One region of the Arthrobacter sp. 147(2020) genome, then DNA from elsewhere that is predicted to be linked to it. Evidence: riboswitches for the same ligand, from Rfam matches in the RefSeq annotation. Region 1 holds a riboswitch; the other holds the start of a gene.
What was found. A riboswitch is a leader RNA that binds a small molecule or an ion and turns the genes downstream of it on or off. The one in region 1 is predicted to bind thiamine pyrophosphate.

Region 2: another riboswitch for thiamine pyrophosphate. It lies ahead of thiM (hydroxyethylthiazole kinase); the one in region 1 lies ahead of HMI58_RS05765 (ECF transporter S component).

The regions. Positions count from the first base shown of each region.
Region 1 covers NZ_JABFOM010000005.1:99,703-106,894, forward strand. The annotation lists gene HMI58_RS05730 (Na+/H+ antiporter subunit A) at 1-1,220, shown strand, start outside; gene HMI58_RS05735 (Na(+)/H(+) antiporter subunit C) at 1,217-1,711, shown strand; gene HMI58_RS05740 (Na+/H+ antiporter subunit D) at 1,708-3,318, shown strand; gene HMI58_RS05745 (Na+/H+ antiporter subunit E) at 3,315-3,899, shown strand; gene HMI58_RS05750 (monovalent cation/H+ antiporter complex subunit F) at 3,896-4,156, shown strand; gene mnhG (monovalent cation/H(+) antiporter subunit G) at 4,160-4,555, shown strand; gene HMI58_RS05760 (DUF4235 domain-containing protein) at 4,567-4,827, opposite strand; TPP riboswitch at 4,959-5,075, shown strand; gene HMI58_RS05765 (ECF transporter S component) at 5,143-5,760, shown strand; gene HMI58_RS05770 (ATP-binding cassette domain-containing protein) at 5,766-7,192, shown strand, end outside.
Region 2 covers NZ_JABFOM010000014.1:69,078-76,269, forward strand. The annotation lists gene HMI58_RS10955 (aldo/keto reductase) at 39-1,001, shown strand; gene HMI58_RS10960 (3-oxoacyl-ACP reductase) at 1,059-1,823, opposite strand; TPP riboswitch at 1,880-1,976, opposite strand; TPP riboswitch at 2,066-2,166, shown strand; gene thiM (hydroxyethylthiazole kinase) at 2,158-2,991, shown strand; gene thiE (thiamine phosphate synthase) at 3,009-3,659, shown strand; gene thiD (bifunctional hydroxymethylpyrimidine kinase/phosphomethylpyrimidine kinase) at 3,647-4,507, shown strand; gene HMI58_RS10980 (EAL domain-containing protein) at 4,645-5,346, shown strand; gene HMI58_RS10985 (hypothetical protein) at 5,350-5,841, opposite strand; gene HMI58_RS10990 (hypothetical protein) at 5,893-6,342, opposite strand; partial or broken gene HMI58_RS10995 (hypothetical protein) at 6,352-7,192, opposite strand, start outside.

The sequences.
Region 1 (7,192 bases):
ACGCACCGCTTCCGGACCGGTGGCACTACGCGGACTCGCCAGCCCAGGTGGCGGCCGGCGCCGTCATCCTCCTCGGAATCCTTGCCGCAGTGCGGGCCACCAAGCGTTTCATGGCTGTGCTCATGGTCGGGGTGACCGGGTACGGGATGGCCCTGATCTTTGCTTTGCAGGGCGCTCCCGACCTGGCACTGACCCAGATGCTGGTGGAGACCATCGTCCTGGTTGCCTTTGTGCTTGCGCTGCGCTCGCTACCCGCACGGCTGTGGCAGCGGGAACCGGGACGGTACCGGTTGCTCCGCGCCGTGCTGGGGATCTCTTTCGGCCTGGTGATGGCGGCAATCGCCATGTCCGCCATGGCCTCGCGCATCGCAACGCCTGTGTCCCTCGAATACCCGGGTCTGGCCTACGAGGGCGGTGGAGGCGAGAACATCGTCAACGTCACCCTGGTGGACATCAGGGCGTGGGACACCTACGGCGAAATCTCGGTGCTTGCCATCGCGGCCACCGGCATCGCCAGCCTGATCTTCATCAGGGGTCGCGGCGACACCCGCCAGCGCGCCGAGAGCGTCAAATCGGGTTCGGTCGATCGTGGTCAGGAACCCATCGCCGAGTTCGGGCGGGAAGCCGCGGCGCGTGAGCTGGCGAAGAAGTTCTCCTCGGTCTCCCGGGACGCGTGGCTGGTGGCTGGGCGAACCCTCGCTCCCGAGCGGCGGTCGATCATCTTCGAAGTCGTCACCCGGTTGCTCTTCCACTCGATCATCATCTTCTCCATCTACCTGCTCCTGGCGGGCCACAACCTCCCGGGCGGTGGATTCGCTGGCGGTCTGATGGCCGGCCTGGCGCTGACCGTGCGCTACCTTGCGGGCGGGCGTTTCGAACTGGCTGAGGCCAGCCCGGTCAGCGCGGGAGTGCTACTCGGCGCGGGCATGGCGACCACCTCCCTTAGCGCCTTGATTCCGCTCCTGATGGGCGGCCAGATCCTCCAGACCGCCATCATCGAGTTCTGGATGCCGGTCTTCGGTGACGTCAAGTTCGTCACCTCGACAGTTTTCGACATCGGCGTCTATCTGGTGGTCGTGGGGCTGGTGCTTGACGTGCTGCGCAGCCTGGGCTCGGAAATCGATGAACGCAGCGAGGGCCTTTCCGCGTCCTCCGATCCGGACAGCATGCAGTCACAGCAACAGGAACATACCGAGTCTGGCGAGGGAGTGGTTCGATGAGCGTGAACATCACCCTGCTGGTGGTCATGGCAGCCCTCTTCGCCGGGGGCATCTACCTGCTGCTGGAGCGCAGCCTGACCAGGGTCCTGTTGGGCCTGATATTGCTGGCCAATGGTGCCAACATCCTGCTCCTCTCCACCGGAGGCCGTGCCGGCGTCGCTCCGCTGTACTCGGAGGACATCCCGGCTGACGCCTACTCGGATCCGCTGCCCCAGGCGCTGATCCTGACGGCGATTGTCATTTCTTTCGCGGTGACCGCCTTCATGCTGGGCATCATCTACCGGTCCTGGGTATTGGGCCGGCGCGACGAGGTGCAGGACGACATGGAGGACCGCAGGGTGGCCAGCCAGAGCAGCTTCGACGCCGAAGACGACGCGGACGTGCCCGAGGAGACCACCGAGTTCACCCCGCTTGAGGAGGCTGAGGAAGCCCCCGGATCCCAGAACGCCGGAGTCCTCGACCTCCCCGCCGACCCGAAGGAGCCACGGTGAACATCGCAAGCTACGCACCGCTGGCGGTCGTCCTGCCCTTCCTCGGTGCGGCAATCGCCTTCCTCCTGATCCGTCACTCAAGGTCGCAGCGTGCAGTGAGCATTTCGACGCTGAGTATCACCCTGATCCTCGAACTTTTCCTGCTGCAGAACGCTGCAGTCCACGGCGCCACAGCTGTGTTCATCGGCGGCTGGATGCCGCCGTTCGGCATCACCCTGGTGGTCGACCAGTTCTCGGCGTTGATGCTGGTGATTTCAACGGCGGTCAGCCTCGCCGTGCTGATCTACGCCACCGGGCAGGGAATGACCGACGGCGACGAGGACGGGCCGATCTCGATCTTCCATCCCACCTACCTGATCCTGGTGGCGGGCGTGTCCAACGCGTTCATGTCCGGCGACCTGTTCAACCTGTACGTGGGCTTCGAGATCCTGCTGACCGCCAGTTACGTGCTGATGACCCTGGGTGGGACCACCCCCCGGATCCGCGCCGGGGTCACCTACGTGGTGGTCAGCGTGGTGTCCTCCCTGTTGTTCCTCATCGCGATCGGCATGATCTACGCAGCGACCGGCACCATCAACCTGGCCGACCTTGCCGTGAAGCTGGGCGAGATCGACCCCTCCACACAGATGATGCTGCACCTGATGCTGCTGGTGGCCTTCGGCATCAAGGCTGCGGTGTTCCCGTTGTCCTTCTGGCTCCCGGACTCCTACCCGACGGCGCCAGCACCGGTGACCGCCGTGTTCGCCGGCCTGCTCACCAAAGTGGGCGTGTACGCGATGGTTCGCACCGAGACCCTCCTTTTCCCAGGCGACCGGATCAACACGCTGTTGATGGTGGTCGCGATCCTCACGATGGTGGTGGGTATCCTGGGCGCCCTGGCGCAGTCCGACATCAAACGAATGCTGTCGTTCACACTGGTCAGCCACATCGGATTCATGATCTTCGGGCTCGCCATCTCCACTGTGGTCGGATTGGGTGCCGCCATCTTCTACGTGGCGCACCACATCACCGTGCAGACCAGCCTCTTCCTGGTCACCGGTCTGATCGAGCGCCGCGGCGGGACCGCCAACATGGACCGCCTTGGCGGGCTGGCCAAGCTCTCGCCCCTCCTCGGGGTCCTCTTCTTCATCCCGGCGATGAACCTCGCCGGCATTCCGCCGTTCTCAGGATTCCTTGGCAAGCTCGGAATCCTGCAGGCCGGCGTCGAGCTGGGCTCCCCGATCGCCTACGTGGCCGTCGCGGCCAGCGTGATCACCAGCCTGCTGACGCTGCTGGCGATCGCCAGGGTCTGGAACCGTGCCTTCTGGCGACGCCCGGAAGACGCCCTCCACCCCGACCCGATCCTGCTGGCCACCAAGGCCGACGGTTCAGCGGTCCGCACCTCCCAGCGCGTCAACGGTGAAACGACCGGCCGGTTCTCCGGTCGCAACCCGGTCAACCTGTTGCCCCGCACCATGGTCGGCCCCACCATGGGGCTGGTGGGACTCGGCGTGCTGCTCACCCTGCTGGCGGGCCCGCTCTTCGAGATCAGCGACAACGCAGCGCAGAACATGCTGGACCGCACCGACTACATTGAGGCAGTCCTCGGCGAGGGGAGCGCGCCATGACCCGGCAGAAAATCCCCTTCATCACCGAGCTTCCCCTGATCATCTGGCTGGTCATTGTCTGGGGTGCACTCTGGCAGGACTTCAGCCCGGGCAACCTCATCTTCGGCGGCCTGATCGCCTACGCCGTCGCGAACCTGCTGTACCTGCCGCCGGTAGAGCTCAGCGGGCGGTTCAACGTGCTCTACGCCGTGCCGTTCGCGGTCCGGTTCATCTATAAGCTCGTGATCGCCAGCTTTGAGGTGTTCTGGCTTTCGTTGACCCGCGGGCCGCACCTCGTGAACGCCGTCGTCGCCGTGCAACTGCGCAGCCAGTCGGATCTGCTGGTCACCACCACCGGGCACGCCCTGTCCCTCATCCCCGGCTCGCTGGTGATTGAAGTGGACCGCTCCACCTCCACCCTGTATCTGCACTGCCTGAACGTCGCCACCCCCGAGGACGCGGCGAAGATCCGCTCCGACGTCCGGACCACGGAGGCCTGGCTGATCAAGATCATGGGAACGCGGGACGACCTGGCGCTGCTCCAAACCGAGCAACGGTTCGACGAAGAGAACGACTCCCGCCAGGAAGGGGCCAGCACATGATGGTTGTCGCCATCTTCATCGCCGCGGGGCTGCTCATCCTGGCCGCCCTGTGCGCCCTGTACCGCATCGCAAGGGGTCCCTCGATCCTGGACCGGGTGCTTGCCATCGACGTGCTGCTCGCCACCATCGGTGGGGCACTCGCGATGGACATGGCGGTCAACCGGCACCTGGACAATGTGGTGCTCCTCGTGGCCATCTCGGTGATCGGGTTTATCGGCTCGGTAACCGTGGCGCGCTTCGTGACGGACAGGAAATAGGACATGAACGAGACAGTGATTGACGCACTCACCGCCGTGTTCCTGATCGGCGGCGCTCTCATGTCCGTCGCTGCCGGCGTCGGGCTGCTTCGGTTTCCCGACCTGCTGACCAGGATGCATGCGGCCACCAAACCCCAGGTACTGGGGCTGCTGCTGTTCCTGCTGGCCATGGCGCTCCAGCTGCGCAGCTGGATACTGCTGCCCGTGCTGTTGGTGTGCTGGATTTTCATGCTCCTGACCGTCCCCGTTTCGGCGCATATGGTGGGACGGGCGGGCTACCGCACCAAGCACCTGCGGCGGGACCTGCTCAGCATGGACGAGCTCGACGAGATCGTGGAGAAGGCGGCCAACAAAAGGGCGCCCGGCCGGAATCCGACCGAGCGCCCCGACGAGACGTAAAGAACTGCGGTTTACGTCAGGTCGCGGGTCTTCGCGAACCGGAGGGCCGCCTTCTGCGTGGTGCGGTTTGTCAGGACCTGGAGGACCGCGCGGACCGCACCGGAAATCAGGGCGAAAGCGATGGCGGAGCGCAGGCTGTTCTCAAGGGCATCCTCGTCCTTCGGCGTCGCCTTGCCGGTGGTCTTGTGCCAGATGAAATCCACTAGCTTGGCGCCGACAATTCCGGCCCCGAGGCTCAGCGCAACGCCGAGCAGTTTCATAAGCTGATTCATGGGTGTCTCCTTCGATGGTGGCTCTTTTTCCTAGCCTAGCGTTTCCCTCAGCAGACAACGACGCATCCACTGCTGGGGTCCGCCCGGTTTTGGTTGACGCGTTCGGCTCAGGTGTAGAGTTGAAACTGCTAAACATACGACAGGGGAGCGCCGCTCAGATGATGAGCGGGCGCTGAGAGTGCGGACTACCGCAGACCCTCGAACCTGATCCGGCTAGTACCGGCGAAGGGAGTCGAGTATCTCAGGGTGCCCGGCCAGTGGCATTGCTGCGGGCCCCAGGTACCCTCCCCTCCTGTACCTCAGGAGGAATTCATTATGGCTTCATCACAGGCACGAACCCAGAGCACCCCCACGTACCGCCCCACCTATCAGTGGCGGGTGGTCGATATCGTCGTCGCATCGGTGGTCGCCGTTGCCGTCGGGGTGGTCTTCTTCGCCTGGTCCGCCGGTTACACGGGGATCTCGGCGATCACCAGCGCGTTCCCGCCCCTGGCCGGACTGTATACCGGTGGGTGGCTGATCGCCGGGGTTCTCGGCGGTCTCATCATCAGGAAACCCGGCGCGGCCATCTACTGTGAGGTACTGGCGGCAGCTGTCTCAGCGCTGCTCGGCACCCAGTTTGGCCTGACCACCCTGCTGTCCGGCGCCATCCAGGGCCTCGGCGCAGAATTGATCTTCCTGCTCTTCCTGTACCGCAAATGGAACCTCGGGGTGGCGCTGCTCGCAGGACTGGGTGCGGGGCTGGCCCTGGCAATCAGCGAGAACATCCTCTACAACGCCCTCTGGGCCTTCGAATGGCAGCTCATGTACGTGGTCTTCGCATCCATCTCCGGTGTGGTGATCGCGGGCCTTCTCTCGTGGCTGGCCGTCCGGGGGCTTGCGAAGACCGGCGTGCTGTCCGCTTTCGCCGCCGGTCGAACGGCTGACGTCTAACCGGTATGGCCGAGCACACGAGGGAGCGGGCAGCCGTCAGCATCGCCGCCCGCGGCTGGAGCTGGCGGCACGCCGGGCGTAAGAGACCAGCGGTCCAGGACATTGATCTGGTGGTTCAGCCAGGGGAACGGGTGTTGCTGCTCGGTGCCTCCGGTTCCGGGAAGTCCACCCTACTGCACGGCCTGGCGGGTGTGCTCGGCGACGACGGCCAGGGGGAGGAACACGGTTCCCTCACCCTCGACGGAAGCCCGCCCGGTCGGGTCCGGGGACGTGCGGGGCTGGTGCTGCAGGACCCTGACACGCAGATAGTCCTTGCCCGGGTGGGCGACGAGGTGGCGTTCGGAGCCGAGAACCAGTCCGTCCCCCGGGCGGAAATCTGGGAGCGGGTCCGGCAAGCGCTCGACGACGTCGGGTTGGACGTCCCCCTGGACCGGTCGACAACGGCGCTCTCGGGCGGGCAAAAGCAGCGCCTCGCGCTCGCCGCGGTGCTGGCCATGCAGCCTGGGCTATTGCTGCTGGATGAACCGACAGCAAACCTCGACCCGGAGGGGGTCCTGGAGGTACGCGACGCAGTCGTCCGTGTCCTGGAGCGAACCGGCGCCACTTTCGTGGTGGTGGAACACCGGGTAGCGGTCTGGGCGGATGTGGTGGACCGGGTGGTGGTGCTGGCGGCCGACGGCGGTATCCTCGCCGACGGCCCGCCGGACACTGTGCTGACGGATACCCGAACCCGCGCGCGGCTGGCGGAGGCTGGGGTCTGGATCCCGGGCCACCAGCCAGCTGTGCCCGGCCTGCTGCCATCCCCGGGGGACCCCCTGCTGGCTGCCCGTGGGCTTTCGGTGGCGCGGACCAAGCGTGGCCCGGTGGTGCTCGACGACGTCGACGTCGAGCTGCAGGCGGGGTCGTCCCTCGGTATCGTCGGACCCAACGGAGGTGGCAAGTCCACGCTTGCGCTGACCCTGGCGGGGCTCCTTCCACTGCGGGGTGGGGTACTGGAGGCCGCTCCGGCGCTCGCCCGTGGCGCCGGCACCAATCCTCATGGTTGGAAGTCAGCCCAGCTGGTGACCCGGATCGGAACCGTGTTCCAGGAACCCGAACACCAGTTCCTCACGCACCGGGTGATCGATGAACTTGAATTCGGACCGCGCCGGCTGGAGAACAGCGACGAGGCAACGGTCCGACGGCGGGTCGATCCGATCGCTGAACGGCTCAGGCTCACGTCGCTGCTCCAGGCCAACCCGTTCACGCTCTCCGGCGGAGAAAAGCGTCGCCTCTCGGTGGCGACCATGCTGGCGACCAACCCCGACATTCTGGTGCTGGATGAGCCCACTTTCGGGCAGGACGCCAATACCTGGGCGGAACTGGTGGCGCTGATGGCTGAACTGATTCAGGGTGGTGGCAGCCTGGTGGCCGTCACCCATGATCAGGAATT
Region 2 (7,192 bases), on a different contig from region 1:
GAAGGTGCCTCGGGTAACCGATGTTGTAGCGTAGTCCCATGACTGAATATCGCAGACTTGGCAACTCCGGACTGAACGTTTCAGTGGTAGGGCTCGGGTGCAACAACCTGGGCCGCGCCGGAACGCCCACCGAGACGCAGCGTGGTACCAACGCCGTCATCGGAGCGGCCATCGATGCGGGAATCAACTTCTTCGACGTGGCCGATTCCTACGGGAAAACTCCCGGTCTGAGCGAGGAGATGCTGGGCAAGGCCCTCGTCAAGAACCGCGACGACGTGCTCATCGCCACCAAGTTCGGGCTGGACCTCAAGGGCGCCAACGGTCCGGATTGGGGTGCGCGCGGATCGCGCCGCTACATCATGAAGGCCGTCGACGCGTCACTGCGGCGCCTGGGCACCGACTGGATCGACCTGTACCAGTTCCACGCCCCGGACCCGCTGACGCCCATCGACGAGACCCTTTCGGCGCTGGACGCCCTCGTCACCAGTGGCAAGGTCAGGTACATCGGCCACTCCAACCGGGCTGGCTGGCAGATTGCCGAGGCCGAGTTCGTGGCCCAGCTCGGCGGATACACCCCCTTCATTTCCGCCCAGAACCACTGGAACCTCCTCGAGCGCAAGATCGAAGCCGAGGTGGTCCCCGCAGCCGAGGCCTACGGGATCGGCATGCTCCCCTTCTTCCCCCTCGCCAACGGCCTGCTGACCGGCAAGTACAGTGCCTCAAAGGTTCCCGCGGGCAGCAGACTCACCCACTCCCGCACCAACCTGCTGGACGGCGCCGACTGGGACCAGCTCGCCGACTTCGGAGCTTTCGCGAGGGCCCGGGACCTGACCGAGCTGCAGGTGGCTTTCTCCTGGCTGGCCGCCCAGCCGTCAGTCGCCTCGGTCATCGCCGGCGCCACCAAACCGGAACAGATCGAGCAGAATGCCCAAGCCGTGTGCTGGGTGCCGTCAGAAACGGAGCTGCAGGAACTCGACCGCATCTTCCCCCGCGCCGCCTAGGCCGGCCGACTGACGCCTGACCGGGCACCGAGGAACCAGGACTGAGCAGGGCAGTGGTCAATCCATGACCAGCCCGCCATCAACCACCAGATTCTGTCCGGTCACGGATCGGGCCCAGGGCGAGGCGAAGAAGAGAACAGCGGCGGCGAACTCCTGCGGCGTGGTCACCCGCCCCAGCGGTGTTGATGCTGCGATGAAATCGAAGACCTCCTCAGGGGTCGCGGCGCTGGCGTCAGTGGTGCGCAGCAGGCCCCCGGAGACCATATTGACTGTGATGTTCTGGGGCCCGAGGTCTTTCGCCAAGGTTCGGGTCAGCGATAGCAGGGCCGCCTTCGCCGCGGTGTAGTCGTGATACGGCACCACAGGGTTCTGGAACAGGTTAGTGCCGATGTTGATGATGCGCCCGAATTGATGCTGGCGCATTCCCGGAAGTGCTGCCTGTGTGGTGTTGATCCCGGCCCTGACGCTGCCAGCGAACTGGGAGCTGAACTCATCCCAACTGATCTCCGCTGCGGTGGAGCGCGCGTCGCCATTGAAAGTGAATGATGCCAGCGCGTTGTTCACCACAGTGGTGACTGGGGCTCCGAAGTGCTCGCGCGCCCGTTCGAGCAGGTCGCCGACCTGCAAAGGGTCAGTCACATCCGCGGCTCCAGCCCACGCCCGTGCCGGACCGATCTGGGCGGCGAGCTCGTGGGCCCGGTCTGCGCTGGTCCGGTAGTTGATGACTACGCGGGAGCCTTCAGCCGAGAATGCCTCGACGATGCTGCGGCCCAGGCCCCGACCGCCACCGGTAACCAGGACAATTTGTTCGGTGAGTTGCATGGATTACCCCATCTGACATTGTGTGAAATTGGGGCGAAAAGACGCATGAACCGACCAAAAGGCCTGATGGACATCCCTTCGCCAGTTCGAACTGGATCAGGTTCAACGGGTGTCATCTCAGCCAGCATCAAACCGGCACCCCGTGTCGCTCCCCATACAGTAACCACGGAGCAGGCCGCACCGCTACCTGATAGGCCAGGAGGGGAATTTGTGGAGGTTCGGGGCGGAGCGGTTAGGGTGGTGACCATGGCACGGGGTGCTGCTCATCAGGAGCAGCTGAGAATCTACACCCGTTGAACCTGATCTAGTTCGAACTAGCGAAGGGATGTCGTGGATGACTGTTCGTCATGCATCATCTGATTGTGCCCAACTCCTCGCCGAGCTGAGGAAAGAATCTCCGTTGGTCCAGTGTCTGACCAACGCCGTGGTGACCAACTTCACTGCCAACGTTCTTCTCGCCGTGGGTGCTGCGCCCGCCATGGTGGATGTTCCTGCGGAAGCCAGCCAGTTCGCCTCCGTCGCGTCGGGGATCCTTATCAATCTGGGGACCCCCCACAGGGACCAGCAGACGGCGATGACCGAAGCCGTGGTTGCCGCGAATGCCGCCGGAACGCCGTGGGTGCTGGACCCCGTGGCCGTCGGATTCCTCTCTGTCCGAACTGAGCTTGCCGACGCGCTGACCGCACGAAACCCGCGGATTATCCGGGGGAATGCCTCCGAGATCCTCGCGCTGGCGGGTGCTGGCTCCGGCGGCCGCGGAGTCGATTCCACCGACGATCCGCTGGATGCCCGGGACGCGGCCCGGGCACTCGCGCAGTCGACGTCGTCGGCGGTGGCCATTTCAGGCGCCCACGATTTCGTGGTTGGCCCGGAGGGGGATGCCGTCGTCGTAGCGAACGGGAATGCCCTGCTGACGAAGGTGACGGGCGGCGGCTGCGCGCTGGGGGCCGTCATGGCTGCCTTCGCCTCCCTGACCGACGACGCTGTCCTCGCGGCCACTGCGGCCACCGGCGTGTACACAGTTGCTGCGGAGCAAGCGGCTGCGCGGGCGCACGGGCCAGGAAGCTTCGCCATCGAATTCCTCGACCGGCTGGCGGCCGTCACCCCCGAGGACGTCGCAAGGGGTTTGAATCTCCGCGCGGTGAGCGTATCGGACAGCGCGCGATGAGTCGATGGAACGACTCCGTGACTCTTCGGGAGCATCTATCCCTCTACCTGGTGACTGACACTGGCTTGTGCCAACCGACGCCGGTAGCTGAGGTTGTTGCAGCGGGGGTGGCCGGCGGCGCGACAATGGTTCAGGTGCGCGACAAGAACGCGTCGACCAAGACACTGCTCCAGTTACTTCTCGCAGTTGCCGAAGCGGTCGGATCGACTGTCCCTGTGCTGGTCGATGACCGTGTTGATGTCTTTCTGGCTGCTCGTGTCCGCGGGGCGCAGGTGGCCGGGGTGCACGTTGGTCAATCCGACCTGCCCGTCCAGTTGGTGCGGTCAATCGTCGGACCGGGTGCGATCGTGGGCCTCAGCGCTGCTACTGCCAGCGAAATAGGGACCGCCCACAATCTGCCAGCTGGGACAGTGGACTATCTGGGGGTCGGTGCCATCCATGCGACGGCCACCAAAGCCGATCATCCAGAGCCTTTGGGAATCGAAGGATTCGGGGCTCTGGCGTCCGGAAGCTCTTTGCCGTGTGTGGCAATAGGCGGGATTGGGGTATCAGATGTGCGGCCGCTCCGCGACGCCCGGGCTTCAGGGGTCGCCGTCGTCTCAGCCGTCTGCGCGTCGGCCGATCCGGAGGCAGCGGCAAGGGAATTGGCTGGCCAATGGCGCTCCTAGAACCGCTGGCCCTCCGCCGGATCCCCCGCATTCTCAGCATCGCCGGAACGGATCCCACGGGCGGGGCGGGCATTCATGCCGATCTGAAGAGTATTGCCGCGATGGGCGGTTACGGGATGGCTGTCGTCACAGCGCTTGTCGCGCAGAACACGAGGGGCGTCCGCTCGGTGCACACCCCACCGGCCGGGTTTCTGCGTGATCAGCTGGATGCAGTGAGTGACGACGTGACCATCGACGCCGTGAAGATCGGGATGCTCGGCGACGCGGCCACCATCGAAGTTGTCCATGAGTGGCTTCTGCGGGTTCACCCACAGCTGGTGGTGCTTGATCCCGTCATGATCGCCACCAGCGGCGACAGACTATTGGCTGGCTCGGCTGAAGCATCCATGCGGGACCTGGTGGAGACGGTGAGCCTGGTGACACCGAACCTGCCCGAGCTGGCGGTGCTGGTGGGCGCGCCAACTGCCACGCGCTGGCCGGAAGCACTGGACCAGGCGCGGAGGCTCTCTGCCGGCGCAGCAACGGCTGTCCTCGTCAAGGGCGGGCACCTACTCACGGATTCGAGCCCGGATGCCCTGGTGGATATGACGGGATCGGCGGAGGAAACCTTTCAGGAGTTCCACGCGCCCCGAGTCTCCACGAGCAACACCCATGGAACAGGGTGTTCGCTGTCCGCTGCCGTTGCGACAGTCATGGCGCGCACGGGGGACTGGGGTACCGCCATCAGTGAGGTGAAGGAGTGGCTGCAGGGGGCTTTGACCTACGCCGACGACTTACAGGTCGGTGAAGGTAGCGGGCCGATCAACCACTTCCATCACCTATGGCCGGCAGCATCGCCAGGCAAGTGAAGACCTGCGCCCGCTCCGACACACCGGAATCGACCCAAATCCTCTCCCCGTGACATACCGTAGACCTAACACCCGAGAGGATCCCCATGGCATGTGACGGCTGCAGAACTTCGTCAAAATTGGATTTCGACTTCAGCATGGCCTTCCAGCCGATCTACGACGCCGTCGCCGGACGCGTGTGGGGCTACGAGGCGCTGGTCAGGGGCTTCGCTGGCGAAGGTGCCTACGACGTCCTGTCCAGGGTGTCCCCGGAACAGAAGTACCGCTTCGACCAGGACTGCCGGGTTAAAGCCATCGAACTGGCCTCACGACTGTTCCCCGCGGATGAGGAGCTGAAGCTCTCCATCAACTTTATGCCCAACGCCGTCTACGAGCCTGCCGCCTGCCTTCGGGCGACGCTGCAGGCCGCCGCCCGCTTCAGGTTCCCGACGTCGGCAATCATGTTCGAGTTCACCGAGAACGAGGAGGTGTCCGACACCGGCCACCTCACGAACATCATCACCGAATACCGCAAGCACGGCTTCACCACCGCCATCGACGACTTTGGTGCCGGTCACGCGGGGCTGGGATTGCTGGTCGATTTTCAGCCCGACCTGATCAAGATCGACATGCTGCTGATCCGCGGAATCTACACGAGCCCGGCGCGCCAGACCGTCGTCGCCGGAATCGTCGATATGGCAGCCAAGCTCGGCATCACTGTCCTCGCCGAGGGTATTGAAACCGAAGCGGAATACCTCGCACTGAAGGCTGCCGGAATTGGTCTGTTCCAGGGCTACTGGTTCGCGAAGCCAGCGTTCGAGGCGCTTCCGCCGTTGCGAGCCGTCCTGGTTGGTAGCTAGCGGCTATCGCGTTTCGCCTGGCGTCGGGCCCCCCAGGGAGCGGCTTGAGGCGTCACGCTTGACCCCGCCAGTGGTTCTTTGATGGGAGCGGGCGCGCCCCGGGCCGTCGACAGCCGGAGCACTATCAGGCGCCGACTGCGGCCCCGCCGACTTACCCTTCCGTGCCCGCTCCAGGCGTTCGAGCTTGAGCTCCTCGGCGGCAACATGCGCAACAGTGGTGAGCTCGGCGCTGACCAACGACAACGCCTCCTCGAACACGTAAGCTCGCGCGCGTGCCTTGTCGGACCGTTTGGAGGCTTTCCCCCGGCCACCGGATTCGACAACTTTCCCTGCCGCTTTCCGGCGGTAGTTAGTGGTGTACTTATTGCGTGCACGCCGGATCCGCTTGTGAAGCGCCAGGAGTCCGTCCTCGTCAAGAGCTGCCAGCCGTTCGGGCTCCAGCTCCCGGATGAGATCAAGCTGCTTCTTCGTCAAAACCCACAGGTACTGCTCCATCTGCCGATACTCCCACAGCCCCCGTTTGACGGGTAGTCGCCAACAGGTCTGCTACATGCGGCCGAGTGCTTCAGTGGCAATCTCCCGGAGCGCGGGATCCTGCGCACTTTCGGACACCTCGGCCACCTTGTCGCGCACCTCGGGGGAGAGTCCGGCAGACACGGACCGAAGAGCGAGCTTCTGCACCCCCTGATCGTCATCGAGCATGAGAGAGCCCAACACCCTGCTGGCCGACTCTGCCGGTAGCATCGCTGCTGCCTGCGCAGCTGCCACCCGCACCCGGGCGTCGTCGTTCACCGCCGCGGCAGCAACGACCTCCTCGGATTGATCGCTTTCTATCGCTCCGGCAAGGTAGGCGGCCTTGGCAGCAAGTCCGGGTTCAGCCTCGCGGACCAGGGTCAGCAGATGCGGAAGTGCATCTGGGCCAAGCCTCGACGCTTCGGGATAGTCCACCTCATCCGGATCGAGGGCTGAACGGACATCCTCCATGGTCACTGACATGGCGCTCTCCTAAACGTTCACTGTTAGTGCGCTGTTGACCAGCGTAGTGGTTTCCGCCCCGTTGAGGTCAGGCGGTGGATTGGTGATGTTCCAGGTGCCGCCACCCATCATCAACCGGTCGGTCGGCGTGACGTGGGGCAGTCCCAGCACGTGCCCCACCTCGTGGCCAAGAGTCCAGCTGCTGGCTGTGGAGGACACGGCGCAGCTTGGCCGGCCAGCGGGGAAGGCCGCGCACCCGTTCAGGGGCGGATTGGTGCTTCTGACGAAATAGACGGCGACGTGGTTGGTGCCGACATTGGCCCGGTTTCCATAAAGCTGGTTCTGCTCGGCGGTAGTCGAACCCATGGTGCACCCGCCCACATCCAGGTCCGTGAGCAACGGGAGGTTCAGGTTCTCGGTGGAACCCACTGCAACATTGATACCCCGGCTGGCGTAGACCGTCCGCATGGCCTGGACCATTTGGTCGACGGTGAAGCTCGTGGGGGCGGTCAGGATCTTCAGGTGGAGGATAACTGTCGGGACCAGGCTCCACGCCTTCGACCAGACGTTGTTGTCAGTGCCCCTGACGAAGACATGCTCGTGTTCCTGACCCATGGTGTCGGAGACCGGTTCGGAGGCGAGAACACCGCCGTCGTTGTGGCGTCCCCAATCGTGCCAAGCGCCGTTCCAGAAGGCTTTCTGCCAGAGGGCGTTGTCCGCGCCGCGGACGTAGATATTGCAGACGGTGTTGTTGCGGGAGACGATCGACGGTCCGCCGGTGAACCCGCCGGCGGGGGCTCCGTGGTTGAACCAGCCGGACCAGCCACCGCTTCCGGTCCAGGCTTTGGACCAGACGTTGCCGTCGGTGCCG